2 regions of the Solibacillus sp. R5-41 genome follow, and region 2 is predicted to be linked to the other one. Evidence: riboswitches for the same ligand, from Rfam matches in the RefSeq annotation. Region 2 holds a riboswitch; the other holds the start of a gene.
What was found. Region 2 has a riboswitch for preQ1 ahead of queF (preQ(1) synthase). Riboswitches for the same ligand answer to the same signal wherever they lie in the genome.
Positions count from the first base shown of each region.

Region 1: linked by a shared signal. The riboswitch ahead of CSE16_RS02095 (QueT transporter family protein) and the one ahead of queF (preQ(1) synthase) in region 2 are both predicted to bind preQ1.

Region 1 is NZ_CP024123.1:434,264-450,665, forward strand. It holds gene trpC (indole-3-glycerol phosphate synthase TrpC) at 1-477, opposite strand, end outside; gene trpD (anthranilate phosphoribosyltransferase) at 474-1,511, opposite strand; gene CSE16_RS02090 (chorismate-binding protein) at 1,517-2,515, opposite strand; T-box leader at 2,696-2,986, opposite strand; gene CSE16_RS02095 (QueT transporter family protein) at 3,175-3,660, opposite strand; PreQ1 riboswitch class I at 3,668-3,712, opposite strand; gene CSE16_RS02100 (ABC transporter substrate-binding protein) at 3,990-5,006, shown strand; gene CSE16_RS02105 (ABC transporter permease) at 5,096-6,136, shown strand; gene CSE16_RS02110 (ABC transporter ATP-binding protein) at 6,129-6,923, shown strand; gene ilvA (threonine ammonia-lyase IlvA) at 6,975-8,237, opposite strand; gene CSE16_RS02120 (SRPBCC family protein) at 8,652-9,149, shown strand; gene CSE16_RS02125 (YjiH family protein) at 9,209-10,561, opposite strand; gene bshB2 (bacillithiol biosynthesis deacetylase BshB2) at 10,829-11,506, opposite strand; gene CSE16_RS02135 (YojF family protein) at 11,519-11,869, opposite strand; gene thiD (bifunctional hydroxymethylpyrimidine kinase/phosphomethylpyrimidine kinase) at 12,044-12,892, opposite strand; gene CSE16_RS02145 (uracil-DNA glycosylase) at 13,061-13,741, shown strand; gene CSE16_RS02150 (uracil-DNA glycosylase) at 13,973-14,149, shown strand; gene CSE16_RS02155 (YwdI family protein) at 14,146-14,424, shown strand; gene CSE16_RS02160 (DUF423 domain-containing protein) at 14,474-14,854, shown strand; gene CSE16_RS02165 (M20 family metallopeptidase) at 15,116-16,294, shown strand; gene CSE16_RS02170 (methyl-accepting chemotaxis protein) at 16,340-16,402, shown strand, end outside.
Region 2 is NZ_CP024123.1:4,224,608-4,241,009, reverse strand. It holds gene CSE16_RS21015 (ABC transporter ATP-binding protein) at 1-312, shown strand, start outside; gene CSE16_RS21010 (hypothetical protein) at 331-1,641, shown strand; gene CSE16_RS21005 (hypothetical protein) at 1,660-2,967, shown strand; gene CSE16_RS21000 (DMT family transporter) at 3,111-4,097, shown strand; PreQ1 riboswitch class I at 4,318-4,364, shown strand; gene queF (preQ(1) synthase) at 4,490-4,990, shown strand; gene queC (7-cyano-7-deazaguanine synthase QueC) at 5,135-5,806, shown strand; gene CSE16_RS20985 (VUT family protein) at 5,855-6,394, shown strand; gene CSE16_RS20980 (DMT family transporter) at 6,750-7,634, shown strand; gene CSE16_RS20975 (alanine/glycine:cation symporter family protein) at 8,299-9,729, shown strand; gene CSE16_RS20970 (5'-methylthioadenosine/S-adenosylhomocysteine nucleosidase) at 9,919-10,773, opposite strand; gene CSE16_RS20965 (MerR family transcriptional regulator) at 11,345-12,085, shown strand; gene CSE16_RS20960 (ABC transporter ATP-binding protein) at 12,078-13,787, shown strand; gene CSE16_RS20955 (GNAT family N-acetyltransferase) at 13,839-14,399, shown strand; gene pdxS (pyridoxal 5'-phosphate synthase lyase subunit PdxS) at 14,663-15,550, shown strand; gene CSE16_RS20945 (class I SAM-dependent rRNA methyltransferase) at 15,764-16,402, shown strand, end outside.

The DNA of each region.
Region 1 (16,402 bases), 490 kb from region 2:
AAGCACCTCTAAATTTTGGGCAGTGGCATAAGCATGTAACGAGTGTAATTGGTCATCAGTTAGCGCAGCCACAATTAGTAAAATAACGGATGCCCCCGCAGCTTTTGCGTAATCAATTTGGACCGTATCAATCATAAAATCCTTGCATAATACCGGAACATTAACGGCGTTCGCAACCGCGTTTAAATCCTCGAATGAACCTTTAAAAAATGCTTGCTCTGTTAAAACGGAAATACATGCCGCGCCAGCTTCTTCATACTGCAGTGCCTGTGTAACAGGATCAATATGTGTCGCGATATCCCCTTTAGAAGGGGAGGCGCGCTTCATTTCAGCGATAATTTGTACTGTTTTTGTGTACTGCAATGTTTCGTATAAAGAGGGGCGCTGTTTTTGAACTGTTTGGAAGCTGGGCTCTTTTGCAAGTAAAGCAGGTAATTCCATTTTTTTTTGGTTAATAATTTTCGTTAAAATTGTCATTTTGATGCTCCCTCCTTTTCGACCTGCTCACTATAAGCAATGACATTGTGCAGCTTTTGCAGTGCGCGTCCTGAAAAAATGCTATCCTTCGCCATTTCAATCCCTTCTTTCATCGTTTCAGCTAATCCGTAAGCAAAAAATCCGATGCCCGCATTTAAAATAACCGTGTCGAAATATACACTTTGCTTGCCCGCTAATAGCTCGCGCATAATGTGCGCATTTTCCTGTGGACTGCCTCCGCGAATGGCCGATAATGGTTGCGCGGTTAATTCGACATCCTCAGCTCGCAATTTGAATGGAATAACATCTCCATAATCGAGTAAAACAAATGTATTTTCACCGTCCAATGAGGCCTCATCCATCCCTTGCGCACCCGAAACAACAACAGCCCGTTCGCGTCCAAGCATATGAAGAACTTCTGCATAATCAGTTGTGAAATTAGGGCGATTAATGCCAACAAATTGAGTTTTTAATGGTACTGGATTCGTTAGTGGTCCTACTAAGTTAAAAATGGTTGGCTTGCCGATTGCCTGTCGAATTTCCCCGATTCGTTTCAGCTTAGGGTGCATATTCGGTGCATGTAAAAAGGCAATGCCGTATTCCTTCAGTAAATCGGTTGTTTGCGCTGTATCGGGAATGAGTTTAATTCCAAGTGCCTCTAGAACATCCGAGCTACCTGATGAACTAGATACTTTCCGGTTGCCATGCTTCGCGACTAAAATGCCACCGCCCGCGAGTACAAAAGCTGCTGTTGTACTAATATTGAAGCTATGCAAGCCGTCGCCACCCGTCCCGCAGTTATCCATATAAATTCCTTCAGGCGCATTCATTTTGACTGCATGGGATTGCATAACTGATGCCAACCCCGCCACTTCATGGACCGTTTCTCCTTTGTTACTCATTGCAATAAGAAAGTCGGCGATTTCTTGTTTCGCAGTTTGCTCATTAAAAATATAGTGTGCGGCCTGCACCATTTCTTCAAAAACGAGATGTTCAGATCGTTTAAGTTGGTTAATAAACGGCTGTAATGACATATTCCTCATCCTTTCATAAGTGCGTGAAACGTAAGGTCAGACGCATCATTTGTCGTTTGGATATACGCTTTGTCGTCAATAATCGTCAAAGTTTTTACAGGTGTTGTAAAATCGACCTGACCATTAAATCCGATATAACCAATTAGCCCATCTTGTGGAATCAGCTGCTTGACAGCATCAATGGCGTGAAAAGCGGGGGAGAGTAACCCCGTCTGCAATGCGTTTTGTTTCTTTATGGAATTGGTTTGACATAATGTGTCGAGATTTGCCTCTTCATTCGTCGTAGAAAGCACGCCATCTCGAATTTGTAAAAAGCTTTTTGGAGAAGTCCCAATGACCGTGCATTCATCAAATTCGATGTAATACATATAAGCGGCCGCCTCCTGTACACGTAAATTTCGGTATAAGGCAAACACATCACCAGAAAATTGTGCGGTTGCTAGTTTCTGGGATTCTTGCTGTAATGAATGAAGTGTATAATACGTGTCACCTAAAGTGGAGTCGGTGAACAGTTCATCGATTAGTTGATCAATATTTGGTTCCACTTGTTCGGCTTCAATATTTGTATGGAAAACAGCAATTTCATCAGTCAAATGGTCAAAAATAATGAGCGTGTCATACACATGAAACTGGAGCGTCGGCACTGTTGACTGTAATGTTGCAGGAAGGGCATGAATATAACCAATGCCACCGCCCGTTAATGGATATTCCGTTTGGCTTGTAACACGTGGCATCACTTGTTTCAATAACGAAATGAGTTCACCTTCATAGTGATAGTGTTTATTGGTTAAATGCGAGAAATCCTGTAAATGTGTATCATTTCCGCTATAGGTTTTACGAGGATCGACGCCAATAAAGGAATAGCGCCCATTGCCTTCATTTTTTGTGGAACTCTCAAGTAAAAATTTCCGCTTTCCTTGTAGTCGCAAAAAAATAGAAATAGGGGTTAATAAATCGCCATTCACCTTTTTCATAGATGTACGAAATTTTTGCTTTAATGTCATATTGAACACTCCTTTAGTTTTAGAATCTATGACATCCGCCGGCGCTTTATCTTCGTTCAGTGTGCATTTGACCATACACTAATAATGACGAACAATGCATTCACCTCAACATTTATAGATGGGAGTCCTCTACTGAACGAAGATAAAAAAAAAGCCCTCAACAAAAGGAAAAATCCTTTTGTTGAGGGCGATAAATACCGCGTTGCCACCTCGATTGAAGCAAAACTACTACTTCCACTCATTCCTGATAACGGCAGGGAAACCGTCCACTAACTAACGCTAGTAGCTTTCATAAGGCCCATTCACATTTTTATTTTGACGCATTTTCACCAGCCATGCGCTCTCTAAGCAAAATCAGAAGAACTTCACCTTGCACTAAATAATGCACTGTCATGTCCTTACTGAGGTAGATAAGAAAGTTCCTTTTTCTATCCACCAAAAAATGCTACTCTTCTTATTCATCAATTTGACTCAACTCAGCTAAACTCATCTAAACTTTGCTAGTATGGTGGTCACGCTATCGCAACCTGCTACCATGTACACGAACAAATTAGAATAGAAACATTGTACTCATTATTAGAAAGAAAAGTCAAATAATTCCGAGAGGTAAAAATGAAAATAAAAAAACCAACTAACAATTGCTAGTTGGTTGAAACCATTTAGATTAATTTTTTGAAGTTTAATCGTTTATTCAGTGCGTACATAATCGGTGCACCTACAGCAAGGACAACGAACTCACCGAATGCGACAAAAGCCCATGTTTCCCAGAATGGTAAGTCCAACACAAGATTTAATTGCGCCGCGATAATAAACATTGTAAATGTAAATAACAATGTATTAATAATTAGGCGTGCCCAAATATTTTTCACGAACTTACAAATGACAATGAAAATACCTAATGTAATAATCGTGTGGCCAACACCAAAAATTAAATCCATTGGTCCAACTGAGGACATCAAGAAGTTAGAAATAAATACGCCCAATACCACACCAACCATATAGCGTGGGTTAAAAGCGATTAAATGGTTAAACATTTCGGCGATACGAAACTGTACTTGACCGAAACTAATTGGAGCAACAAGCATCGTTACTGCAATGTAAAGAGCAGCAATAATGGCACTCATAGCTAAAAATTTTACTTTCATAATTCAATTCCTCCTAGTTTTTTTACGTGGGATGGTTACGAACCACGATGCTTTTTGCATAAGGTAATATTTTAATATAATGACGGGACTTTCGTCAAATTTCACAATTATTTTTATATATTGTCACAAATTCAAAGAATACAGTAGTTTAGCGGTTTAAAGCGCCAAATTAATGAAAATAGTTAAAAATATAGGCGTGAAAATATGTCAGAAAATTCTAAATGTTATTGACTATCTGAAAACGTAGAGGTAATATAGCTTTAATTCACACTTCATCCAGATGAAGTGTGACACATAAAATAGAGAAAGAAATAGGGGGATTATTGTTAATGACTAAAAAGTTAATGAGGCTTTCGTTTTTAGTATTTGGGCTTCTTTTATTATTGGCAGCATGTGGAGGGGAAGAACAAGATTCAACATCTAAAAATGCGGATAATATTGGATCAGCCAATGCAGCCAAAACAGAGGACGGGAAAACATTTAAAATTGGGACAACTCAAATTGTTGAACATCCATCATTAGATGCAGCAAAAGCAGGATTCAAAAAAGCAATTGAAGATGCTGGTATTAAAGCAGAGTATATCGATAAATCTGCAAGCAACGATAACACGGCCAATTTAACGATTGCGCAACAGCTAGTAAGTGAAAATGTAGATTTAATTTTTGCCAACTCAACACCATCAGCCCAAGCCGTAAAAAGTGTAACGACTGAAATTCCAATTCTGTTCACATCTGTAACAGACGCGGTTGGCGCAGAATTAATTGATTCAATGGAAGCACCAGGTGGCAACGTGACAGGTACAATTGATTTACATCCAGAAACTATGCCAAAAACAATTGCATTCTTAAAAGAATTAGGTGTAAAAAATATCGGTATGGTTTACAACGCAGGGGAGCAAAACTCAGTAGCGCAAATTACGACAGTAAAAGAATTAGCAGCGAAAGAGGGCTTAACAATTGTTGAAGCGCCTGCATCTACTCCGGCAGAAGTGCAACAAGCTGCGGAATCTTTACTTGGTAAAGTAGAGGCGTTTTATATTATTACAGATAACACGGTAGTATCGGCTTTAGAATCAGTAATCGGTGTTGCAAACGCAAACAAATTGCCATTAATCGTAGGCGAGCTTGATTCAGTAGCGCGTGGCGGTTTAGCAGCGTACGGATTTGAATACTTTGATATTGGTTATGAAGCAGGTCAAATGGCGGCACAAATCTTATTAGAAGGTAAAACACCAGCTGAAATTCCAGCGGCATACCCAGCTAATTTAAAACTATTAATTAACGAAAAGACTGCGGAAACAATCGGTTTAGAAATTAAGCCTGAGTGGGAAGCAGAAGCACAGTAATACCGATTCGCGCTAAGATCTACTACTTAGCGCGAATCCTCATTTTAAAACAACTTAAACAATAAAAAACAGTTAGGAGATGGTTCAAAATGTTTACAGCTTTGTTTGGTTCAGTTGAGCAAGGGATCATCTATGCAATTATGGCGCTCGGGGTGTATTTAACATTCCGAGTGTTGGATTTTCCGGATTTAACAGTCGATGGTAGCTTTGTGACGGGGGCTGGTACAGCAGCAATGATGATTGTGCTTGGTTACAACCCAATTTTAGCGACAATCGTAGCAACCGTTGCTGGATTTATTGCAGGATGTATGACAGGTTTATTGCACACAAAGGGTAAAATCAATCCGTTACTATCTGGGATTTTAATGATGATTGCCTTGTATTCCATCAACCTCCGTATTATGGGAATAACATCTGACACAGGGGTAACACGTCCAAATATTCCATTATTAAATACGGAAACAGTGTTCACGATGTTTAACGACTTCTGGTCAAAACTAGGAATTGATAATGTACTTTCAAATGCAGTAACAGCAATGGGAGGCAAATCACTTCCATCGTCATGGGGCATTTTAATTTTCATGATGGTCGTAACAATTGTCATCAAATTCGTAATGGATCGATTCTTAAAAACAGAAATTGGGCTTGCTATTCGAGCGACAGGGGACAATAAACGAATGATTCGAAGCTTTTCTGCCAACACAGATTCTTTAATCATTTTAGGTCTCGGCTTATCAAACGGGATGGTGGCATTATCTGGTGCGTTAATTGCCCAGTATACAAAGTTTGCGGATATCGGCCTTGGCATAGGGATGATTGTTGTCGGATTAGCCTCGGTTATTATAGGTGAAGCCATTTTTGGTACGAAATCAATCGTACGCACAACATTTGCAGTTATTGCGGGTGCGGTTATTTACCGTTTAATTTATGCTCTTGCGCTGCGTGTTGGCTGGTTAGACACGGGGGATATGAAATTAATTACCGCAATTATCGTCATTTTAGCATTAATTATTCCACAAGTTTTAAATAAGCAACAAGAGAAGAAACGTAAGGCAAAGCGTTTAGCGGCGCGGGTAGCAGCTCAAAAGGCGACGATAAATGTAGAGCAAGGGGGAAATGGTCTTGCTTAAACTAGATGGCATCAACAAAATATTTAACGAAGGTACACCGGATGAAAAAAATGCATTAGACAATATTAATTTGTATTTAGCAGCGGGTGATTTTGTTACAATTATCGGCAGTAATGGTGCAGGGAAGTCAACGATGATGAATATGATTTCTGGTGCATTGACCCCGGATTTTGGATCGGTTGTCATTGATGGCAATGATTTAACGCGTATTCCTGAGCATAAACGCGCGGTGCATATCGGACGCGTTTTCCAGGATCCAATGGCGGGTACGGCACCCTCTATGACGATTGAGGAAAACTTGGCAATCGCGTATTCACGAAATGCAAAACGTGGATTACGTGGTGGTGTAGATAAAAAGCGTCGGGAATTTTTCAAGCAATCATTAGAAAAGCTTCACCTTAATTTGGAAAACCGTTTAACTGCTAAGGTCGGATTACTATCAGGTGGTGAGCGCCAAGCGTTAAGCTTGTTAATGGCGACGTTTACAAAACCAGCCATTTTATTATTAGATGAACATACAGCAGCCCTTGATCCGTCACGTGCAGAGCTCATTACAAAGCTAACAAAGGTGCTTGTTGAGGAAAGTAGCTTAACGACGCTTATGGTAACGCACAATATGCAGCAGGCGCTGGATTTAGGAAATCGCCTCATTATGATGGACAAAGGTCAAATTATTTTGGAAGTCGGTGCGGAACGAAAGTCTGCATTAACCATTCCAGATTTAATGGCTGAATTTGAACAAATTCGCGGAGAAAAAATGAATTCAGACCGCGCATTACTAGGATGAAAGAACAAGCCCGTATTCCTTCATATGAGGAATGCGGGCTTGTTTGTTTCGTTATACTAATAGCGCAAATAACGTACTATCCTTATTCACTTCTTTATATTCAAAACCATTTGCGGACATGCGTTCTAATAAACCGACTCGATCATCTGGGTGGCCGATTTCAATACCGACAAGTGCAGGTCCGCTTTCTTTATTGTTCTTTTTCGTATATTCAAACGTTGTAATATCATCATTTGGCCCAAGTACGGATGTTAAAAATTGACGCAATGCACCAGAACGCTGTGGGAAGCTGACGATGAAGTAATGCAGTAACCCTTCATAAATTAATGAGCGCTCCTTAATTTCCTGCATTCGGCCGATGTCATTGTTTCCGCCTGAAATAATGATGACAACAGATTTCCCTCGAATTTCTTCCGCGTAAAAATCGAGTGCTGCAACAGAAAGTGCCCCAGCAGGCTCTGCAACAATGGCATGTTTATTATATAAATCTAGAATGGTCGTGCAAACCTTACCTTCAGGGATAGTAATAATATCATCTAAATGTGTTTTACAAACTTGATACGTTTCATTGCCTGCTAACTTTACAGCGGCACCATCTACAAATTTATCAATCCAATCTAGTGTAGTGGGTCCCTCTTGCTCGAAGGCAGATTTCATACTGGCAGCCCCAGCAGGCTCCACACCAATAACTTTACTATTCGGTGATAGGTTTTTAATATAAGCAGATACGCCAGCCATTAAACCACCACCACCAATACTACCAAAAACGTAGTCTATCGGCTCTTCAATATCATTCATAATTTCAACAGCAACTGTCCCTTGACCAGCAATGACATCTAAATCGTCAAAAGGATGAATAAAAACACGCCCTTCTGCCTCGCAATAAGCAAGGGCACTCGCAGCAGAATCGTCAAATGTATCTCCAGATAGCTGAATTTCAATAAAGTTGCGACCGAACATCCGCACTTGATCAATTTTCTGTTTTGGGGTCGTTTTTGGCATGAAAATGGTCGCTTGAATTTCAAGTTTCGCACAAGCATAAGCAACGCCTTGTGCATGATTGCCTGCACTCGCACAAACAACACCCGTATCACGTGCCTGTTCTTCAATTTTTTTAATTTTATAGTAGGCACCGCGCAACTTAAAAGAACGGACATGTTGCAGGTCCTCTCGTTTAAAATAAATATTTGCCCCATATTTTTCAGATAAATAATCATTACGTTGAAGCGGTGTATGTACGACTACATCCTTTAAAAAATGGTGCGCAATCAAAATATGCTCCACTGCAATTGTTTTCATTTGTGCAACTTCCATTCCCATGTAACCTCCGTTATTTAGATCAAAGTTTAACTTGCTTCAGCAGAAGTCCTCCACTTCTATAAGTGAGGGATGCATGCCAGATACAACCTTAATTCAGTGGGGTTCAATCCCCGGATGAATCAAGTTAAAGCCCCTGGCGGATGTCACAGATTTTTAGCGGAATTTTTTTTGAGCAAGCTAAAAAAAATCTGGACGCAATTACGCCGAGGCGTAATTGATTCAGTTTAACATAAAAAGAAGTGTTAATGTTTTAAAATTCAGTTAATTATGAAATTTCACGAAATAAACACAATGAAAACGCTTTATTGGAGAGTAGAGAGTTCATAAATGAAATGAATTTAAAAGTTGCTTAATGAAATGAAAGTCGTATATCTTAAAGTTAGAACAAGCATAAGGAGATGAAAGACAATGCAGAATACGTCAAAAACAATGTTAACAATGAAAAGAACATTTGCAGTACCTGCAGAAAGTGTTATGAATGCATGGTTGAGCGCGCAAATGATAAAAAAATGGCTTTTTACAATGGAACATACAAATAAAGTGGCTACAAATGAACCGGTGGAGGGGGGGACATGGGAAATTGTAGATCATCGCGGAGGTATAGATTACCGAGCGATAGGTAAGTATTTAACATTGGACCAACCAAATTTAATTCGTAAAACATTTAGAATGCCACAGTTTAGTGAAACTGAGGACATAATTACAGTTGAGTTGAAAAATACGGAAAACGGTTCTGAAATGACATTTACACAAGAAATTACAGTGCCGCATGAAGAAGGTTGGAGTCAAGATGACATTGAAAAGGCAGAAAAAGAATATGTTGTCAGCTCTGAGCAAGGTTGGCACTATATGTTTGAAGGTTTAAAACAACTAGTTGAAACAGGAAAAATTAATTACCCGCAATAATTTACTTTCATAATCATACAAAAAGCCATTTTGACGTATAAATCAAAATGGCTTTTCACTTAAAATATAATATGTGCAATCGCAGCGATGATTGGAATCGAAATAATTGTACGGATTAAGAAAATCGCGAATAGATCCCATAATTTCAACGGTAATTTTGTTCCTAAAATTAATCCACCTACTTCAGATAAGTAAATTAATTGTGTTACAGAAACCGTTGCAATGAAGAAACGCGTTAATTCTGATTCAATGCCAGCACCTAAAACAGAAGGTAAAAGCATATCGGCAAAACCGACAATCATCGTTTGAGCAGCTTCACTCGCTTCTGGAATTTGTAATAATGTTAAAATTGGCTCGAATGGCATCCCTAAAATACGGAATACACTTGTAAATTCAGCAAGCACTAATGCAATTGTACCGAACGCCATAATAATCGGGGTAACGGCAAACCACATTTCTAACACGTTTTTAAACCCACTTGCGATAATTTTACCTAAGTTTTTATTTGATTCAGCTTTCGTTAACGCGTTGTGTAAGCCGAAAGAAAATGCGTTAAAGCCTTCTTGTACATCTTCACGATTCGCAGGAGCTTCTGTACCATCGATTAATGTATCGGCCTTTTGTTTTAACGGATAAATACGCGGCATAATAAAGGCTAAAACGATACCAGAAAAAACGACTGATGCATAAAACTCTAAAAAGTAATCCGCAATGCCAATCGTTTCAATAACAACTAAGCAAAACGTAATCGAAACGACAGAGAAGGTTGTGGCAATCGTTGCTGCTTCACGTCCTGTATAATTTTTTTCTTCATATTGCTTGCTCGTTAATAGAACACCAATCGTTCCATCACCAACCCATGAAGCTAAACAGTCAACTGCAGCGCGCCCAGGAATTTTGAAAAGGGGACGCATAACTTTTACCATCATTGAACCGAAAAATTCAAGTAGACCAAAGTCTGTTAATAAAGGTAATAATAGCCCTGCAAATAAAAATAGCACGAACATAAATGTCACAAGACCAGAAGCCGGATCAATTAATATACCCGCAGTATTTTCACTAATAATGCTTTCAGGACCGACCTGGAATAAGTACATCGTCGTAAAAATGACGGCAAGTACACGCATAATTGTCCAGAACCAGTTGACACGGAATAAAGAATCCATCAGTGTACGTGGTCCTTTTTGTGGAATAAATTGCATGATGACTGACCCAGCTGCTGCAATAGTAAAGGTAATGAGTGCAAACCAATGGATAAACGGCTCGACTTTACCTGCAAGCATATTGGCAAGAATCGCAATTGGAACCTTCATGCCTTCTTCGGTATTAATCGGTGTAATGAATAAAAATACCCCTAATGCCGAAAGTACAACGAACAGGAACCAAGTATAGAAAGGAAATTTTTTCGTCATATATGTTAACCTCTTTTGTTGTCGATTTGTATATTTATACAATATAAACTGAATATATGCAGATGTCTACTCTTTTTGTTAAAGATTAATTTTTCAGATTTTTTAGAGTGATTAAAATTATGAATAACAGTTGGGGGATGTATTTGTGAAAAGTTTGTTATATAGAGTTTCCCTCATATTTATAAATTATATAACTGTATAAAAAAACATTTTATTGTATGAAAAAGGCGAAGGAATAATCCCTCGCCTAAAATAATAATTATACAGTTAGTCTTCAAATGTAATTGGGTAAAATTTTTCGACATTTAACCAGCTGTCTGTTAACGTTTCACCATCGTCTACACGCTTAGCTGTTTCAGCCATCATCCAAGCGGTTTGAGAAGCATGTGCTTGTAAAGCCTTTATTTTATCGTCCTTCACACTACGAATGTCGATTACAATTGGCGCTTCACCAATTTTTTCGATTGTATCATTCGCAAATGCAACCGCTAAAATACGAGGGCGTGATTCTTTTGGCATGCGACGTACTGCTTCAACGACCGCACGAGCTGTTGCTTCATGATCTGGATGTACGGCAAAGCCTGGGAAGAATGTGTAGACAATCGAAGGATTTAATTCCTCGATTAAATTCGTTACAAGCTTCACCATTTTTTCATCATCTTCAAATTCAACCGTTTTATCACGTAAGCCCATCATTCGTAAATCTTCAATGCCCATTGCCACACATGCAGCAAGGAGCTCTTGGCGGCGAATGTCTGGTAAAGATTCACGTGTCGCAAAAGGTGGGTTTCCTAAATTTCGGCCCATTTCGCCTAATGTTAAACAAGCGTATGTAACGGGTACACCCATATTACTATACATACGCACCGTACCAGCAACTGAAAACGCTTCATCATCTGGATGAGGGTAAATAACTAAAACGTGGCGTTCCTCTTGTAAAGTCATTGTATTTCCCCCTTAATAAGCAAATGGCTTTTCGCTAATTTCAAGTGCGACTGCCAGCTTCCCTGTATAATCTAAACCAGCCATTAATAGGCGACCTTCTGTATCCAACTTAAAATGTGTGATGCCCTGCGCATAAACCCAGCCATGCTCCATTTTTAAACCAACACGGTGTGGGGCATCCCCAACAATTTTGCCTAACTCGTAACGTAATTTGACATTGCGGATAAACGCACCTGCATTAAAAAATTTTTCATCGTAATGGGCCGCGTAAGAGCCATTTGTCGTTTCTAAATGAATAAAAACGTCTTTATTTGCAAAAGAATTCAGTAATTGTTGGAGTTCTTGCGTATTTACTTCCTTCATCTTTTAATCCCCCTAAATCGTACTCTCACTTTAGTATAGTAAAATGAGCCGATAAAAGAAAATAGAAAGGCGCGTGTTTCGTCAAAATGAGCATATTTCAGATTCCTTTTACCAATAAAAAAGTCACACAAGGCGACAAAGCATCTTGTGTGACTTTCATTTAGATTGGTCGAATTATGCGATTGTTACACTTGGAATTGTTGTAACGGTTACTTGTGGTGCGCCGAAACGTGGTTTTGCACCGTGCATGACAGGACCAACGTGATCGTTTAAAGCCCAGCCGTGTTTAATAGCAGCTGAAACGAATTCTTTTGCTTCAACAACCGATTCTTCCACAGTGAAGCCGTTTGCTAAGTTCGCACATACACTAGCCGCAAACGTACAGCCTGCACCATGATTATACGTAGAAGCGATTTTCTCAGTTTCAAGTAGCTTGAATTCATTACCATCAAAGAATAAATCTACTGCTTTTTCATGGGCTAATGCTTTTCCGCCTTTAATGACAACGTTTTTAGCACCTAATGCATGGATTTTAGCAGCAGCAACTTGCATTTCTTCAATTGTTTTTGGTGTACCAGTTCCTGCTAATTGTCCCGCTTCAAAAAGATTTGGTGTAACAACAGTTGCGTAAGGTAATAAATAGTTAATCATCGCAGTTGTGTTACCTGGATTTAAAACTTCATCATCACCTTTACAAATCATAACTGGGTCAATGACAACTTTGTCTGTTCCTGATTTTTGAATAGCATCTGAAGCAATTTTAATAATTTCCTCAGTTGACAGCATCCCTGTTTTAACGGCATCTACACCTGTTGAAAGGGCAGTATCAATTTGTTTTTGTAATAATTCAGTAGGGAGCGGTGTTACATTGTGGCTCCATGTTTTTGGGTCCATCGTTACGACAACAGTAAGGGCAACCATGCCATATGTGCCATGCTCTTGGAAAGCCTTTAAGTCAGCCTGCATCCCTGCACCAGCTGATGTATCTGAACCTGCAATTGTTAACGTTTTTTTCAATGACATGAAAAACATCTCCTTATTTAAAAAACAAATTGTTATTTATAGTATTAATTATAACTTGCTTCTGACTGCTTGAAATAGTCAGAATACGAAAAAACTATAAGGTCAGGTGAGGTGATACTTGAATTTTGAGCCAGTATTGATTACTGTTTGGACAGAGGTGAAAGCACATTGATCGAGACTTTAACGAATACGTGGCGTGATATTTTAGCTCCACAATTACAACAACCTTATTTTCAACAGCTCCAGCAATTTTTACAACAGCAATATAGTGAAGAAACGGTTTATCCGAAAAAGTCGGATATTTTGAATGCTTTACAATTAACGGATTTCCCAATTGTAAAAGTCGTTATTTTAGGGCAGGATCCGTATCATGGCATTAATCAAGCGCACGGTTTAAGCTTTTCAGTAAAGAATGGACAAAAGCTGCCGCCAAGCTTGAAAAATATGTTGAAAGAATTACAGGAGGATGTCGGCTGTCCGATTCCGCAAAATGGTGATTTAACAGCATGGGCAGAGCAGGGAGTTCTCCTATTAAATACGGTGCTTACAGTACGTGAAAAAGAGGCAAACGCACATAAAGGACAGGGCTGGGAGGAATTTACAGATGCCATCATTGAACGTATTGCCAACCGTGCAGAGCCCGCTGTTTTTCTTCTATGGGGTAAGCCTGCACAAAGTAAGCGTACATTAATCGAACGTTTTCATAAAAATCATATTATCCTAGAAGCACCACACCCAAGTCCGCTAAGTGCATATCGCGGTTTTTTTGGGAGTAAGCCTTATTCACAAACAAATGCGGCATTAATCGCAATGGGGAACGAGCCGATTCAATGGTGTTTATCCGATTAACTTGCTTCAGCAGAAGTAGGGGAACTCAGGCTAAAGGTAGGGAAAAAGGCTAAATCCGTCACGTCCAGTGACAACGCCTAATTGACCAACATCATTTGACCCAAAGACCCCGGCGGATGTCACAAATTTTTAGAGGATTTTTTCGAGCATGCTTGAAAAAATCTGGACAAAAATTAGCCGAGGTGTAATTGATTTTATGGTAAAGTGTAATAGAAAGAGAGGGAGCAGCTGATGAAAATTGATTGCTTTAAATGTCAATACTTCCGTGTCACATGGGATCAAAATAACCCACGTGGCTGCTCGGCATACGGCTTTAAAACAAAACAGCTGCCGTCCGTCCTTGTAAAACAGTCTTCAGGTATGGATTGTCTAAAGTTTGTAGCTAAAAAACAGGAGGGACAGCGATGATTTCCTACGAAATGATTGTTCAACAAATTGAAAAGCATGCTAGTCAAGCAAAGCAGGTGCGTGGGGAACAGCAAATACGCGAGCAATTATCGGCGATTCGTGCGCTATGTGATGTCGTTTTAGACGAAGGAAAGTCTGTTGCCAAGTTACCCGAAGCCGCACTAAGCGTACATAACATCCAAACATCTTCTATGATGATTTCACAGCTACCTGTCACTTCATCTCAAAAAATAGAGGAAGAAGATGCAAATGGCGAATCGCTTTTTGATTTTTAAGTAGAAACAAGTTTGTATTGAGTAATCAATTAAAAAAGGGGTTTTTATAATGAAAGGTTCTATTATTTCAGGTGCCATTCAAGGCTTTTTAGCGGTAGCATTAGGTGCATTTGCTGCACATGCACTAGAAGACAAATTAGATGCATATAGCACAGACATTTGGAATACGGCGATTCAATATCAAATGCTGCATGCAGTAGCGATTGTTTTAGCGGGTATTTTAATGTCAAAAGCAATTTTTGGCGAAGTAAAACAATTAAAAATTGCCGTTATTTGTTTTAATGCAGGAATCATTTTCTTTACAGGTAGTTTAATTGTGTTAGCTCTTACAGGTATTAAAGTATTAGGGGCCATTACACCGATTGGCGGCGTCCTATTTTTAATCGGCTGGGCTATGATTATAAGCGCAACATTAAAACAAACAAAGTAACGCTTAATTGAATACGGAAAAATCCCCTTTCGACTTGAAATTGAAAGGGGATTTTTTTTATGGATGAACCACACCAGCAGAGAATGTTTATTAAAAGAATAATTTTGATTGAGATATGTCTTTTAATGGAATAAAATAAAGAACTATAAACAATAAATTCTGATAGTTCCGATATTTCAGGTGTGATATAAATTTGCTTTTTTCTAAATTATCACAAAATATAGTATAGTTAGAAATAAGAATAGTTAAGGTGGGAATGTCATGAATCAATTAAAAACAAAGTTGCAAGAAAGCTTTGAAGAAATGGTTATTATTCGACGTTATTTACATGAATATCCAGAATTATCGCATGAAGAAGTACATACCCCGATTTATATTGCCAATTTTCACCGTGAGCTTGGTCTAGAAGTACGTGAACAGGTGGGGGGAAGAGGAGTTGTCGCGACATTAAGAGGGGCAAAACCTGGGAAGACTGTTGCGTTACGTGCAGACTTTGACGGCTTAGCCATTAATGAATTAAATGACATCCCGTATAAATCAAAAAATGACGGAATTATGCATGCTTGTGGTCATGATGGACATACCGCGACTTTGCTAGTTCTTGCAAAAGTATTAACAGAAATGCAAGAAGAGTTAGTAGGGAATGTCGTTTTCATTCACCAACATGCTGAGGAACTCGCACCAGGTGGGGCAAAAGCAATGATTGAAGATGGCTGCTTAGAAGGTGTTGATGTCATTTATGGCACGCATTTATGGGCGCCAACCCCACTTGGAGATGTATTAGTTCGAGAAGGTGCCATAATGGCTGCTGCTGATCGATTCGAGATTACAATTCAAGGAAAAGGTGGCCATGGTGCAGAGCCGCAGCATTCGGTTGATGCGATTGTCATCGGATCCCATTTTGTTACACAGCTCCAAACACTTGTATCGCGTCGCATTGCCCCACTATATTCAGCTGTTGTAACGGTAGGACATTTTGAGGCAATCAATCCTTTTAATGTTATAGCGGATACAGTGAAGCTAAAAGGGACTGTACGTACATTTGATGAAAACGTGCGCCAGCAAATCAAGCAGGAAATTGAACAATTATTACAAGCGACATGTACGGGGATGCATGCGACCTATAAATACGAATATTTTGATGGCTATCCACCAGTAATTAATCATGCAGAAGATACACAATTTGTGGCACAAGTAGCGGAGCAAATTGATGTGGTAAAAAATGTCCAAAAATGTCCGCCATTTATGATTGGTGAGGATTTTGGTTATTATATGCAGCATGTCCCAGGTACTTTTTTCTTTACAGGGGCCAAGGATCCTTGTTGGGACCAGGCGTATCCACATCATCACGGACGATTTAATTTCGATGAACGTGCCATGCTTATAGCAGCGCAAATTTTAGGTGAAGCAACAGTAGCTTATTTAACAAAAAATAATTAATCATCATTGTAAAACAACAAGTGATAGAAGGAAGGTATAGATAAAATGGGTGTTGGAGCAAAATTAAATATTGCGATTTACTCGATTGTTACAGTGTTAATTCTAACA
Region 2 (16,402 bases):
CTCATAATGGACGAACCAGAATCCCATCTTGACTTGAGAAACCAACTAAAAATATTGAATATTGTCGAAGAGTTAAATCAGCAAGGGGAATATTCTATTATTATAAATACACATTTCCCACATCATGCCTTTCGTATAGCAAACTCGACTTTGCTTTTAGGTAAAGATGGGTATATTTTCGATGAAACTGAAAAAGTAGTGAATACCGATAATTTACGAAATTATTTTGGTATTAATTCTGAAATATTATCGTATGAACAAGCAGAGAAATCCTATTCAACAATATTGCCAATAGATTTGCATAAATTTTAACGATGAAAAGGTGTAAAAATGAAAAAAATCGCTTATGTTACAACAGGAACAAGTGCGCAGTTAATCAGCTATTGGGATTACGCTCATTACATGGATCAATTAATTTATGCTGATGACCTTCCTAATTTTAATCTAGCAGAATTCGATGCAGTTATTGTTTCTTGTCATTGTCATAGTGACCGCATACTGCCACACAAAAAACAACTTAACGAATATGTTAGAAATGGTGGCTTTCTTTTAATTTTTGCACTTAACAATGTTGATAAGCTTTTAGATGTTGTAGATATAGAGTGGGTCGATTCAAAAATCAAGGATTGGTTATGGTGGACTAAGCCAGATGGTAAAATAGAGCTATATGTTCCGGATAATATAAATCATTCCTTTTTTGAATATGTAAAGCCTGAGAATTTACGTTGGCACTGGCATGGATCATTCAAAGGAAATCATAACGGTACTACATTGCTCGCGATAGAAGATACTGATGAGTCTGTTATCGTTGATTTTGACGATTTAGAAGGTGGTGGTAGAGTGTTTATCACAACACTAGACCCTCATAGTCATAATGGTCAACGATTTATGCCAGCAGCTATGAAACTACTTCAAGAATTTTACCCATGGATTCATAATGAGCTTGGTATTGATAGGAATAAGATTAATCCGTTTAAAGTGGCTTATTTGCAAACAACATCGTTTGACTCTGAGAATACGCCTTCATATTTAGCGAAGACCTTTGAAGGCACAGGCGGACAAATCGAATACTATGGCGTTCGTCCTATTCCGGATGAGGTTTGGGACTGTGATATCATCTATTACCCTGGTCTGGGTGACAATATCTATATGCAGCGATACTCGGATAGAATGATGGAATATATCAAGAATGGTGGACAATTTATATTAAATATAGAAGTAGCTATATGCTGGCTGCCATTTTTAAAGCCATTCCAAACGGTGCCTCCAACTCCTTATACGAATCTCAAGGTAAGAATAGAAAATGATCCATTTGAATTTTTTAAGAATATGCCAGATGACTTTGATGGGTGGAGCGGCATAATAGGGCAGTATTCAAGAGGATTTACGCGATTACCTGAAAATGCTATAGGTCTCACATCCATAGGGGCTGACAATGCAAATTACTCAGCAGATTATTTATGGCAATATCCTACGTTAGATGGAAGTGGCGGAAAGGTATTCGTGCATAACGGTGATAATATGGTGCGATATCCTGATCACGGCGAGCATAAAGAATGCCTTGTTCGTGATATTTGTGTAGGTCTTATGAAATATCGCAAAGCAGTTGTGCCTTTTGCTGGGGTGCAAGTTAAAGAATGAAACTATTAGGAGACAAAGATGAAAAAAATAGCTTATGTTACAACAGGAACAAGTGCACAGCTAATCAGCTATTGGGATTTTGCTCATCACATGGATCAATTCATATATGTGGAGGACCTGTCTAACTATAACTTGGATGAATTTGGTGCAGTCATTATTTCTTGTCATAGTCACAGTGACCGCATTCTGCTTCATAAAAAACAGCTTAATGATTATGTTAGAAATGGCGGATTTCTACTCATCTTTGCACTTGATAAAGCGGATCAGCTATTAGACGTTGTAGATATAGAGTGGGTTGATTGTAACACTAAGGATTGGTTATGGTGGACGAAACCAGAGCGTAAAATAGAACTATATGTTCCCGATCATGAAAGCCACTCCTTTTTTGAATATGGGAAGCCTGAGCATTTACATTGGCACTGGCATGGTGCATACAAGGGAAATCATAACGGGACTACATTGCTTGCGATAGAAGATACTCATGATTCCGTTGTCATTGATTTTAATGATTTAGAAGGCGGGGGTAGAGTTTTTATCACAACACTTGATCCTCATAGTCATAACGGTCAACGATTTATGCCAACAACAACTAAATTCCTTCACGGGTTTTATCCATGGCTTAATAACGATCTTGGAATTGATCGAAATCAGATACAACCGTTTAAAGTGGCTTATTTACAAACAACCGGGATAGATTCTGTGGATACACCCTCGTATTTAGCAAAAACATTTGAAGGTACAAGCGGACAAATCGAATACTATGGTATTCGTCCTATTCCAGATGAAGCTTGGGACTGTGATATCATCTATATCCCTGGTCATTGCGATCAAATATATTTGCAACAATATTCGGATAGAATAATGGATTATGTTAAAAATGGCGGACAACTCATATTAAATATAGAGGTTGCTGTTTGCGTGCTTCCAATTTTAAAACCATCCCAAACGGTACCACCTGCTCCCTTTACGAATCTCAAGATAAGAGTAGAGAATGATCCATTTGAATTTTTCAAGAATATGCCAGAAGATTTTGATGGCTGGGAAGGGATACTCGGGACGTATGCAAGAGGATTTACTTCATTGCCTGAACATGCTATAGGTCTCACATCCATAGGGGCTGAACATGCAAAATATTGGGCCGATTATATATGGCAGTATCCTACAATAGATGGAAGTGGCGGGAAGGTACTTGTGCATAATGGTGGCGATTTGATACGATATCCTGATCACGGCGAGCATAAAGAATGCCTACTTCGCGATATTTGTGTTGGTCTTATGAAATACCGCAGAGCCGTAGTGCCTTTTGCTGGGGTACAAGCACCTTAGTGAAATGTTCCCAGAAATGTGTCCTTATATTTCAGAGACGATCGCTTCCCTAAATTCAACAGGGGATCGGTCGTTTATCTTTTTATGTGAAGTGAAAGAGTTATATTATCGTACTATAAGTAATCATTGAGGTGTCTGTTGGAATGTCTTCAGAGAAATTTTTCAAGCATCCTTTGGGAGTTATGTTCGCTGCAACATTAGCGTCATTACTGTGGGGGAGCGCTTTTCCATATATTAAACTTAGCTATGACGAACTGGAGATTGGCAAAGAAAATTGGTCCGAGCAGCTTTTGTTTGCAGGCTACCGCTTCGTCCTTGCCGCGCTGCTCATCCTATTGTTCATGAAATTAATACGTAGGAAGGTTGGATATCAGCGAGGGACGTTGCTCAAGGTCAGCAAAATTGGGCTTTTTCAAACCTTTCTTCAGTATGCCTTTTTTTATTACGGCATGAGTATGATCACAGGTATCCAAGGTGCGATTATCGCGGGGACGACCTCGTTTTTTCAGATATTGATTGCACATTTTATGTATAGAAACGACCGTGTTAATTTGAGAAAGATCATTGGTATTGCACTAGGCTTCGGGGGAGTAATTTTGGCTAACGTGACGAAAGGAGAGATGTCCCTTCATATGGGTGTTGGGGAAATCTGCTTGCTGCTTGGCTTGTTTTTCGGCGCGTTTGGTAATGTTCTTTCCAAAAACGAAGCGAAGGAGTTGGATGTCCTATACATGACGAGCTGGCAGATGTTGCTTGGCGGAAGCGCCTTGTTAGCTGTCGGTGCGTCTTTTGCAGGGCCTTTTCCGTTTGCGTTCACTTGGAATGCGATGCTGATGCTGTTCTATTTGGCGTTTCTGTCTGCCACAGGCTTTGTACTTTGGAATAATATTATGAAATACAACAAGGTCGGAAGCGTTTCGATGTATTTGTTCTTGACGCCGGTGTTTGGTGTGGTATTGTCAGCGTTGATGTTAGGTGAAGTTGTGCATCTAATGGTACTTGCAGCGCTGGGCTTGGTTGTATCGGGCATTGTGATCGTCAACCAACAGAAAAAGAACGCGACACATCCTTCAAGGAAATGGTTTAGTAGGCGTGCTGGATATCGACAGTCCCGTGATGAATCGATTTGATGCGATAGATCAGCAGGGGTGTGTGAGTTACTCCATCACAGCCGAACTTCTGTCACAGGGTCGACTAATAGTTCTCTCAAAAAATTTGCCTTATAGATGATACGTTGAACCTTATCATAAGTAGGTGCGATTATTGTAAGAGAGTAATTCATTTATATTGGGATTTGACATCTATCCCCATGTAGTGTATTGTCTTTTTAGATAAAATACCTGGAAATTCTCAGGAGAGGTTCATAGCTGATACCCTCTATAAAAAACTATGGATACATGACAAATACGCCATGTCCATAATTGGACATGGCTTTTTTTGATTCAATCCTGTAAGTTGTATAGAAAATGACAGCGCCTCTCCTTGAAAAGATTCGGTATTACTTTTCAAGGAGGTTTTTTTTATGACTGGCCGCAAGCCTACTGAAGGATTAAATGATTTAACACTATTAGGGAATCAGAATACACAATATGCAACTGACTATGCACCTGAGGTATTAGAGTCAGTAGAAAGTTTGCATTCGAATCGTGATTATTTCGTGAAATTTAATTGTCCGGAGTTTACGAGTTTATGCCCAATTACAGGACAACCGGATTTTGCAACAATTTATATTTCATACATTCCAGAGAAAAAGTTAGTTGAAAGTAAATCATTAAAGCTTTACTTATTTAGCTTTAGAAACCATGGTGATTTCCACGAAGATTGCGTGAATATTATTATGAATGATTTAATCAAGCTACTAGATCCAAGATATATTGAGGTTTGGGGAAAATTCACGCCACGTGGTGGTATCTCGATTGATCCATGGTGCAACTATGGAAGACCAGAAACAAAATACGAAGAAATCGCAAATTACCGTTTAATGAATCATGATTTGAATCCAGAAAAGATTGATAATCGATAAAAGGTATTTGCCCGTTAATGCGAGATGAATTGAATAGATCCTTGTTGGCAAGGAAGAGGTTATTAGCGACCCTCTTAAAAAAACTAAGATGAAAACAGCACCTCTCTTAGCGTGCTGTTTTTTCTTGATTAAGGAGATTTTAATATGATTCAGGATAAAGCACTTGTTGTATTTAGTGGAGGACAAGATAGTACTACTTGTTTATTTTGGGCAATTGAACATTTTGCGCAAGTTGAGGTCGTGACTTTTGATTATGGTCAAAGGCATCGTCTTGAAATTGAATGTGCTAAAGAAATCGCAAATGAAATAGGTATCAATCATCATATTCTTGATATGTCCCTGCTGAATCAACTTACTTCGAATGCTTTAACACGTGAAGAAATAAAGATTGAAGAAAATAGTGATGGGCTACCTTCGACTTTTGTTCCTGGGCGTAATCTACTTTTTCTTTCATTTGCTGGTGTTTTAGCAAGTCAAATAGGAGCAAAGCATATAGTGACAGGCGTTTGTGAAACCGATTTTAGCGGCTATCCCGATTGTCGTGACATTTTTATCAAATCATTGAATGTAACATTAAATTTATCAATGGACCGTACCTTTGTCATTCATACACCATTGATGTGGATTAACAAAGCACAAACATGGGAGTTAGCAGATCAACTTGGCGTATTAGAGTTTGTGAGAGAAAGAACACTAACTTGCTATAACGGTATAATTGCAAATGGTTGTGGTGAATGTCCGGCTTGTAAGTTACGAAAAAAAGGGCTTGAGGATTATATAAACGCTAAAAGTAAATTTCACGATGAGAATATATAAGTGTTGCTAAGCTTTTACAGAGCTAGTGGTATTTAAAGGAGGAAAATTATGAGAGTATTATTCTATTTATTGTCGATTGTAATTGCAAACGTGGTAACAGCAAGATTTGCACCGTTAGAGTTTGGAATGTTTATCGTTCCTATGGGGACACTTTTTGTTGGAGCAACCTTCATTTTTCGAGATCTTGTGCAAAATAAGTATGGTCGAGCAAAAACATATATTTTTATTTTCTTAGCGTTACTCTTATCTGGAGTAGTTTCGTTTTCACTTGGGGATACTTTGATGATTGTTGCAGCATCTGCAATATCGTTTGTCATTGCTGAAACAGCTGATACGGAAATCTATACACGCTTGAAGCTACCAATGGTTTGGAGAGTTTTCTACAGCGGAATTGTTGGCGGTCTTCTTGATTCTGTTATTTTTGTCATCGTTGGATTAAGCCCACTTGGAGCAGGATTTATACCGTGGGAAGCTGTACCGGCCGCTATTGTAGGCCAAGTAGTTGTGAAGACAGTCATTCAATTGCTAGGTGCTTTAATTTTAAAACAAGGATTGGCAATAAAAGAGAAGCGTCTAACGGGAGTATAAGTAAGAAGCTTTGCCATCTAGATATGGTACATTTCCCTAGTTACACTAAATGCTAGAGAAAAATAATGGCTATATTAAAACGAATCGCACTTAGTGTTGTTACGGTGAACCGTACCATAAGTAGATGGAGTTCCCTTAAATATATGTGAAATAATAATTACAAATTGGTTTGTCCTTGAATTAAGTTTTTACTGACATCAAAAAAGCCAGATTATTAACCTACTTTGTTTTAACCCTTTAAACCTGGTTCAACCTACATCTTAATAAGTGAACACATCAAATAAAAATGTATACTAAAAATCCTAGTAAGTATAGAATGGGACAGTTAGCATTTGGTGTAGGAAGGGTGATAAATATGTTAAAAGCATATGCTTGGCTAACTGTTTGTGTAATGGTATGGGGAAGCAATTTTGTATTTGGGAAGATGTTAGTTCAAGACTTTTCTCCAACACTATTAACAATGCTTAGACTTTTGTTTATTGTACTATTTTTACTTGGCATAGCTGTATACAAAAAACATTTTAAACGATTGAAAAAATCGGATTTACTCATAGTTTTCTTACTAGGGGTTATTGGTGTTTTTATTAACCAGTGGTCTTTTTTTGTCGGTTTACAAACTGCTGATCCAACGACGTCTGCATTAATTTTAGCAACTACTCCTATTTTAACGGGTGTATTAGCTGCCATCTTTTTAAAAGAAACATTAACAATCCGTATGTTGATGGGGTCTATTGTAGCGGTTTTTGGTATTTATTTTGTTGTTGCAAAAGGGGATATATCTTCTTTGCATATTGATAAAGGTCTATTTTGGATTGTTCTAACGATGATAACTTTCGCCATTATGATTATTATGACGAGACTACTTTCTCATAGAATCGATCCACTGACCATTACTTTATATTCTAATGTTGTAGGTTTAATTGTGTCGATTCCTTTTGTATTTACACTAGACAAGCCTTTACAAATAAGCACGAAGATGTCAGATTGGTTATTTCTAATTGGAACGGCTGTTGTTGTTCATGGTATCGCAACATTAATTTGGAATCAAAACATTAGACATGTGGATGCTTCAAAGGCTTCTATATTATCGAATTTAGAGCCTTTTGTCGCCATGGTAATGGGATTGATCTTGCTATTCAAACCAATAACCGGAGCAGAAATCTTAGGCTCACTATGTATTGTCGGAGGAGTAGTGCTATCTACGTATCAACGAAAAAAGTTAAATAGCCAGTCCAATTAACAAGACCTACATTATAAATAATTTTAAAATATCCCGAATATGGGAAGAACTTTGATATCAGTTTAGATTATTAATGAACCACATTTAGATAAACCACGGAGAACGTGATCACAAGTAAGTGAGGTTAACTGACTCTAAATAGATAGCCATCGTTCGCAAAACTTGTTGTTGCGAATCCAATCGATACTAGTAAAAGAAAAAATAAACTAACAAGGTTTTTTTTAAAAGGTTTACATATAAACGTTTTATGCTATATTATAATAATAATTTTCAGAAAATAAAAGAAACTTATCATAAATATATACAATTTAGTTTTATTAGGTGAAGAAGGCTAAGCTCTAAGTGAGATGAACCGAAGTGCGGATAAATATGTTAATATAATAATTAGCGTGTTATAATAATTTTTGTTGTAATTTTTTAATGCTTTGTTTAAACGGTAGTTGGATAGTCTTCATTAGCATATTAAGTTATAAAACTATCTAGTTATAATGTGAATGCAGAGAAGAAAATAGCAAAAATCAGAGATATCTTGTTTTGTGGATGTTTTAAAAGAGGGTACTTGTATTGAAACTGGTTAGTTTTAAAAAGGTACTCTATTTTTATTTTCAATTTTGTATTCCTATGGGGTGAACAGGGGATACTCTTAAATAAAGGAAGTGAATCTATGGATTGGTTTGGCAGTATATTGGCAGAAGTAAACACATTGTTATATTCATATGTATTAATTATATTGTTAGTGGGAACGGGTGTATTTTTTACCTTTAAAACAAAGTTTATGCAATTTAGATTAATCCCAGAAATGTTTAAACTAATTACAGAAGCAGCGCCAAAAGATAAGTCAGGTAAAAAAGGTATATCTTCCTTTCAGGCATTTACAATATCTGCTGCTTCTCGTATTGGAACGGGTAATATAGCGGGTGTTGCGACGGCAATTGCTCTTGGTGGTCCTGGTGCGATATTTTGGATGTGGATGATTGCGCTAATTGGAGCGGCATCTGCACTAATTGAAAGTACATTAGCACAAGTTTATAAAGTGAAAGACAAAAGTACTGGATTGTTCCGTGGTGGCCCTGCCTATTATATGGAACAGGGATTAAATAAACGGTGGATGGGTATTCTTTTTGCCGTAGTTATTACAATTACTTACGGTTTTATTTTTAATGCAGTACAGGCAAATACGATTTCCATTGCTTTTGAAGATAGCTTTGGTACTAATCGAGTTGTTGTAGGTTTAATAATGGCTGCCTTAACAGGAATTATTGTCTTTGGTGGATTAAAGAGAATTGTAAGTTTTACTCAAGTAGTTGTTCCAGTTATGGCAATTTTGTATATTGGACTTGCGCTTATTGTTGTAATCTTAAATATTTCTGAACTTCCGAATGTATTTCTTCTAATTATTAAATCTGCTTTTGGATTGGAAGAAGCCTTTGCGGGAATGTTAGGGGCAGCAATAATGAATGGGATTAAACGTGGTTTATTCTCCAATGAAGCAGGGATAGGTTCTGCACCTAATGCTGCAGCAACAGCGGCTGTTTCTCACCCAGTAAAGCAAGGCTTGATTCAAGCACTAGGTGTATTTATTGATACATTAGTAGTTTGTACAGCAACTGCTGCTATTGTATTATTAGGTGATGCATATCTTCAATCTGACGCAACTTCTGTCAATTTAACTCAAGCCTCTTTAGTTGGAAATTTAGGTGACTGGGCAGGGATTTTCTTAGCAGTAATTGTATTTATGTTTGCTTTTAGTACGGTTATCGGTAATTACTATTATGGTGAATCGAATATTAGTTTTATTAAAGAGTCAAAGATGGGCTTATTAGTATTCCGTATATTTGTCGTACTTTTTGTTATGTTTGGTTCAATTGCAAAGGTACAAGTTGTATGGGATTTAGCGGATTTATTTATGGGTATTATGGCAATCATAAATTTAATTGCTATTCTGCAACTGTGGAAAGTGGCCAAACCAGTTATTAACGATTACTTAATCCAACGTAAGCAAGGCAAAGATCCAGTTTTCTATAAGAAAAACGTACCTAATATTGGCGAAGTTGAATGTTGGGGAGAAGATGAAGAATTAGAAAAAAACCGTTAAATTAAAGAGAGTGCCCAAGCTTTTGGGGCACTCTCTTTTTAGTATACCAAGCATATTTATTTCATCACTTATAGAGGTGGGGTTTTCCGTTGAATGAAGATAAACGATAACTTCCTATATAAAGGACACAACACACTGCTATGAATAGGAGGTGTGTTATGTCTGTTTATGGTTTTGTTTGATTTGGGTCTATTTTGCAATTTCCTTTACAACTTCGATTGTAAATTCTGCACCGTAATGACCGGCCTTCTCTAAGTCTTCAATATTGTCATCTGTTACTTCAGAGTTAGAAATTGTTCGTAATGAAAGGAATGGAACATCTAGTAAATGAGTAACTTGAGCAACAGCAAATGCTTCCATTTCTTCACCGCTAGTTCCAAAGTTCTCGTGGAACCAATTGATGCGATCAATTTCTCGATTCCACCAGTCACCACTTCCGATAACTCCCTCTACAACTTGCCCATGTTTATATTTATCAGCTACATTTTTCGCGGCTTCAACAAGCTCAGGATCACTTGGTAATGATGAATAGTTTTGTGTCTCTCCATTTTTATCCTTAAGCTCTGTTGCCATATGAATCCAGTTTTCTGGTTTCATCCCTTGCCCATCTTCCACACGATCAGAGCGGAAGCTTCCGATATTAATTACTTCTGTAGCAATTACTGTATCGAATACGTGAATATCTGGATCATGTCCTCCAGCTGTTCCTTGATTGATTACTACTTTAGGATTATATTTTTCAATTAATAAAGTTGTTGATGCCGCTGCATTAACCATTCCCACTTCTGTTTGGGATACTACAACCGGAATACCTTCAATTTCCCCTATATAAAAGGAGAAATTACCGTGTTTCTCCTCTTTATAATCGCCCATTGCCTTTAAAAACTCTGAAACTTCAACATCCATTGCTCCTTGAACTGCAATTGGTTGTTCCTTTGTCTGTTGCTTGTCTAATTCAGTTGACTTTCCTTCATTGGATGAACATCCCGCTAACAATAAAAGTAAGATAGCAATGTTCGTAAATAACTTAAAATTCCTGTTCATTATTTCGTTTTCCTCCGAGACATATAGTCAAACACGAATATTAAAAGTGTTTGGCAGTTTAATAGTTTGCATTTAGGAGTATACTATATTAGAAAAACTTTAACAAGGGAGAATAACGAATTTAGCTTATTGAAGTGAATTAACAAAGGAATTATTGCTTCGGAAGAATGATTAGGAGCGGTTAAAAAATTACTAATGTCGCTAAGAGGCATTGGAGCATGGTCAACAGATTAAGTTATAATGAAATGCCTCCATTATACTTTTTCCTTACCAATTATTGATGTCGGTCTACATAATGCATTAAAGAATGTATTAGCGCTTGGGCATAAATCGACTCTAGAGGAAATTGAAGAATTAGCTTCGAATTGGAACGGTTGGAAGGCAAATGCTACATATTAATTGTGTAGTTCGTTATATGAGGACAATTCCGAATATACACATAAGAGAATCTTGCGACGATTAAATATTCATCTCCCACTGAAGGCTAACAAGTCTTTTCTGTGGGATTTCTTTTTTCTCTTGCATCTAACGTAACGTAAGATTTTATAATGGAGCAAAGGGAGTGGATTTTATGTTTTCGATTGGGCAATTTGCGAAGAAAACAGGATTAACAGTTCGAGCTTTACGATTTTACTCAGATAAAGGGTTGCTTGAACCATGCTACATATCAGAAGCAGGGCATCGTTATTATAATGACGAAAGTATTGTAAAGGTGCAAAAAATAATGACATTAAAATATTTGGATTACTCACTTGAAGATATAGAGGTGTTATTTTCAAAAGGAGAAATAGGGTTAATTGAATCGTTGAAGTTTCAGCGCAACCAGTTAGAGAAAAAAAGAAAGCAACTTGATAATGTCATTGTTAATTTAGATCAGGCCATTGCAATTGGAGAGCGCAGTGAGACGATTGAACCCACGTTATTTTTGTCGGTCATTCATAATTTGCTGAAGGAAGATGAACAGAAGGAATATTTGAATCAGTATTTGCCGAAAGCGCTTGTTAATAAACTTTATAATTATTTTGGAATGAATTTAATTGAGATGAACCATCAATATATTTTGCTTACACATCAACTTAAGAAAGCTTTCGTGGAACCAATTCCAGATAAGTATTTACAGTCTTTAATTGAACAGTATGTCATGCTCATCCCGCAAGAACTCGCTAAGGAAATAGCAGAAGCACTAATGGAATATGAGCTGCTAGAGATGGATGAGTGGTTATTTCCATCACCATTTACCCAAGATGAAGAGGCATGGTTCCTAGAGCAAGCAATGCGTTTAGGATTATATGGAGGTTACGATGATGAATAGCTCTTTTAAGGGAATTTGGCGGCTTGTGCAAAATAGTAAGCTTTCGAAAAGACTTATGATAGGGACGTTGCTACTAAGTATTTTTGAAACATTAATTGGGCTAGGTGTCCCGCTTATTACAATGCGTATGATTAATGATTTTTCAACGATAGGTTTTTCACTGCAAGCCATCTTGCTGGTTGGATTATTTCTTATTTTTCAAGCGGTACTGGGTGGCGTTACATTTTATATGATGCGTAAGTTAGGAGAGCGCATTGTAGCTAATTTACGTAGTACAGTGTGGGGGCATGTGCTACGTTTAAAGGTGCCTTATTTTGATGAGCATGAATCTGGGGAGACAATGAGCCGTATTACACAGGATACGAATGTAATTAAAGCACTCATTACAGATCATTTTATCAGCTTTGTATCAGGCTTATTTGCGATTGTCGGTGCGGTTGTCATTTTAATATGGATTGATTGGAAGATGACGTTACTAATGTTGGTGGCAGTGCCATTAGCAATTGGCGTCTCACTGCCACTCGGTCAACGCATGCATAAAATTGCAAAGGTAAATCAAGATGAGCTGGCAAAGTTTAGCGGACATTTAGGGCGTGTACTGACGAATATTCGTCTTGTTAAAACGGCGCAAACAGAAAGCTTTGAGCAACAAAATGGAGAACAAAAGATACAAAAATTATATTTATTTGGTCTGAAGGAAGCGCGTATTTTGGCAGTGTTATCACCAATAATGACGCTGATAATGATGATTGTGTTGATATTGTTATTTGGTTATGGTGGTGCAAAAGTAGCGACAGGTGCCATTTCAGCTGGAGAACTTGTCGCAATCATGATATACCTCGTGCAGATTATTATTCCGTTTACACAAATGGCGACATTTTTTACAGCCTTACAAAAGGCAATGGGCGCAACCGAGCGCGTGCAGGAAATTTTACAGCAACCGATTGAAGCAGGTGGTAATGCGGTCATAACAAAAAACAGTGCATCAATTGTGTTTGACCGAGTTGCTTTCGGTTACAATGATAAACCGCTTCTTGAGGAAGTATCGTTTGAAATCCCAATGGGCAAAACAACCGCTTTTGTAAGTGCGAGTGGTGGTGGGAAAACGACAATGTTTTCATTAATAGAGCGCTTTTACGATACGACAAGTGGAGAAATTCGTTTTGGGCAACAATCAATTGATCAAATGGATTTGGCAAAATGGCGCGGTTTGTTTGGATATGTAACACAGGAATCTCCTTTGATGAATGGGACGATTCGTGACAATGTAACGTATGGCAGTGGGCAAGTTTCAGAGGGAGAGATTGAGTCGGCGCTAAAAAACGCAAATGCATGGGAATTTGTGAAACAGTTGGAAAATGGATTGGCAACAGAGGTTGGTGAAGGTGGCATTAAGTTATCTGGTGGGCAGCGTCAGCGTATTGCCATTGCCCGCGCGTTGTTAAGGGATCCGGCCATTTTACTATTAGATGAAGCAACATCTAATTTAGATAATGATGCAGAACGAGAAGTACAAAAGGCACTAGAACAAGTGATGCAAGGGCGTACAACCGTAATTATTGCCCACCGATTGTCTACGATTATACATGCCGATCAAATTTTAGTGTTTGAAGACGGACGAGTGACCGGTGCTGGCACACATAGTGAATTGCTTCAAAAGCATGCCTATTATCAGCAATTGATTCAACTGATGATTCATTAATCGTTAATTAAATTATTTATTGTAAAACATTACTTTAAAGGTGTGATACGAATGGAACAAGAGTTTCCATTGCTTGAAACAGAGCGGTTAGTTTTAAGAGAAATAACAATAGAAGACGCGTCAAGTATTTTAAATTATTTATCGGATAAAGAAGTGATGAAATACTATGGATTAGAACCATTTCAATCTGTGAACGATGCGTTAGATGAAATATCATGGTACCAATCTATATTTAGTAATAAAACAGGAGTTCGTTGGGGAATAACAGTAAAGGATCAGCAGGAATTGGTAGGAAGCTGTGGCTTTTTAAACGTGGATGCGCAACATGCGAGAGCCGATATTGGTTTTGAACTAAATCAATCTTTTTGGGGACGGGGCATTGCAAGTGAAACACTTAAACCAATCATTACATACGGGTTTAAACAATTAAAGCTACAAAGAATACAAGCGCTAATCGAGCCTGCCAATATCGCATCTCAAAAATTAGTGGAAAGGCATGGATTTGTAAGAGAAGGTTTGTTAAGAAGTTATGAATATACTTGCGGGAAGTTTGATGATCTGTATATGTATTCTTTGCTAAAGCAAGATTTTGAAGCAATAACTAATAAATAAAATTTCTAATTCATATAAATGCTGCTCGAAAACTAATTTTGATTTAAGGTTTTCGGGCCTTTTTTAATGCATCTCATATTATATGAATACTCATTGTGTACCCGTATTGAGTAAGATATCTGCCGGGGGCTTAACTTCTCAACAAAGGTCATGTGAATATGACTGAAAAATCTGACCCTTCTATTTCTGTGTTAATTGGCTATTTTAAAAGGGTTAAATAAAGATATACTGAAGCTATACTAACCACAAGGAGATGTTGAGAAATGGATATTTTATTAGGGTCAGATGTAGTAAGTAAAGGAATGTCACTTATACAAAATGGTGGGGTCATTATGGATGTAATGAACGCAGAGCAAGCAAAAATTGCTGAAGCAGCAGGGGCAGTCGCTGTTATGGCATTGGAACGTGTGCCTTCTGATATTCGTGCGGCTGGTGGGGTAGCTCGTATGGCAGATCCACGAATTATGGAAGAAGTGATGAGCGCGGTTTCTATTCCGGTCATGGCAAAAGCTCGTATCGGTCATATCATTGAAGCACGTATGTTGGAGGCAATGGGGATAGATTTCATAGATGAAAGTGAAGTGTTAACACCTGCTGATGAGGAGTACCATTTATTAAAAAATAAATATAACGTACCATTTGTTTGTGGCTGTCGTGATTTAGGAGAGGCTGCGCGCCGAATTGGTGAAGGTGCAGCCATGCTAAGAACAAAAGGTGAGCCAGGTACAGGAAATATCGTCGAAGCAGTACGCCATATGCGAAAAGTAAATGCACAAGTACGTGCCGTTGTTGCGATGAATGATGATGAACTCATGACAGAGGCAAAAAATTTAGGAGCACCGTATGAAGTATTACTTGCAATTAAACAAGCAGGTCGTCTACCGGTTTCTAACTTTGCAGCTGGTGGCGTATCAACACCTGCAGATGCAGCATTGATGATGGAGTTAGGAGCAGATGGTGTATTTGTTGGTTCGGGTATTTTTAAGGCAGAAAACCCAGAAAAGTTTGCTACTGCAATCGTTCAAGCGACAACAAATTATCAAGATTATGAGCTGATTAATAGTGTTTCAAGAGGAATTGGATCCCCGATGAAAGGAATTGACATTCGCGGTTTAGCGCAACATGAACGAATGCAGGACCGCGGCTGGTAATAAAAAAGACAAGTTTATATTAAAAAAACTAATTAAAAGTGTAAATCAAAGCCGCCCGTTAGCTTTGGTTTACACTATTTTTGTGGAACAAAACAGACAGCTATTTTACCTACCCCATGTCAGTAATTATAAGTACGTTCAGTTGAATCAATTTCGCTTTTCCCTGTAAAACATGCCATAATAGATAGATTATGAAACAGTGAGGATGACTCGATGGAACAGATACGTGAATTATATGTAAAACCAAAATTTATTAAGCAGATGACGAATGGTTATCCGCTTATTTTAAAAGAAGCGATCGACATGCCAGAGGTGGCTATTGCAGAAGGAACTATAGTGCAATTACTCGACGCACAAGGCGGTTATATTGCGACAGGCTATTATGGTGAGCAAAATAAAGGCATTGGCTGGGTGCTATCACGCAAACAAAAAGAAGTGATTGATGTGCGCTTCTTTACGAAAAAGATTCGTGAAGCTGCTGAAAAGCGTGCAGACTTTTTTGCATCAGAAGACACGACTGCTTTCCGTGTATTTAACGGAGAAGGTGATGGTGTTGGTGGTTTAACAATAGATTTCTTCAATGGCTTCTATATGGCGAGTTGGTATAGTGAAGGAATTTATGCTTTCCGTGATGTTGTGTATGAGGCATTAAATAGTGCACTAAACACGCGCGGTATTTATGAAAAATTACGCTTCAATACAAACGGTCAATATGTAGATCAAGATGATTATGTGTCAGGTGAAAAAGGGGACTTCCCGTTAATCGTTCTAGAAAACGGCATGAACTTTGCGGTTGATTTAAACGATGGAGCGATGACGGGTATTTTCCTTGATCAACGTAATGTTCGTAAA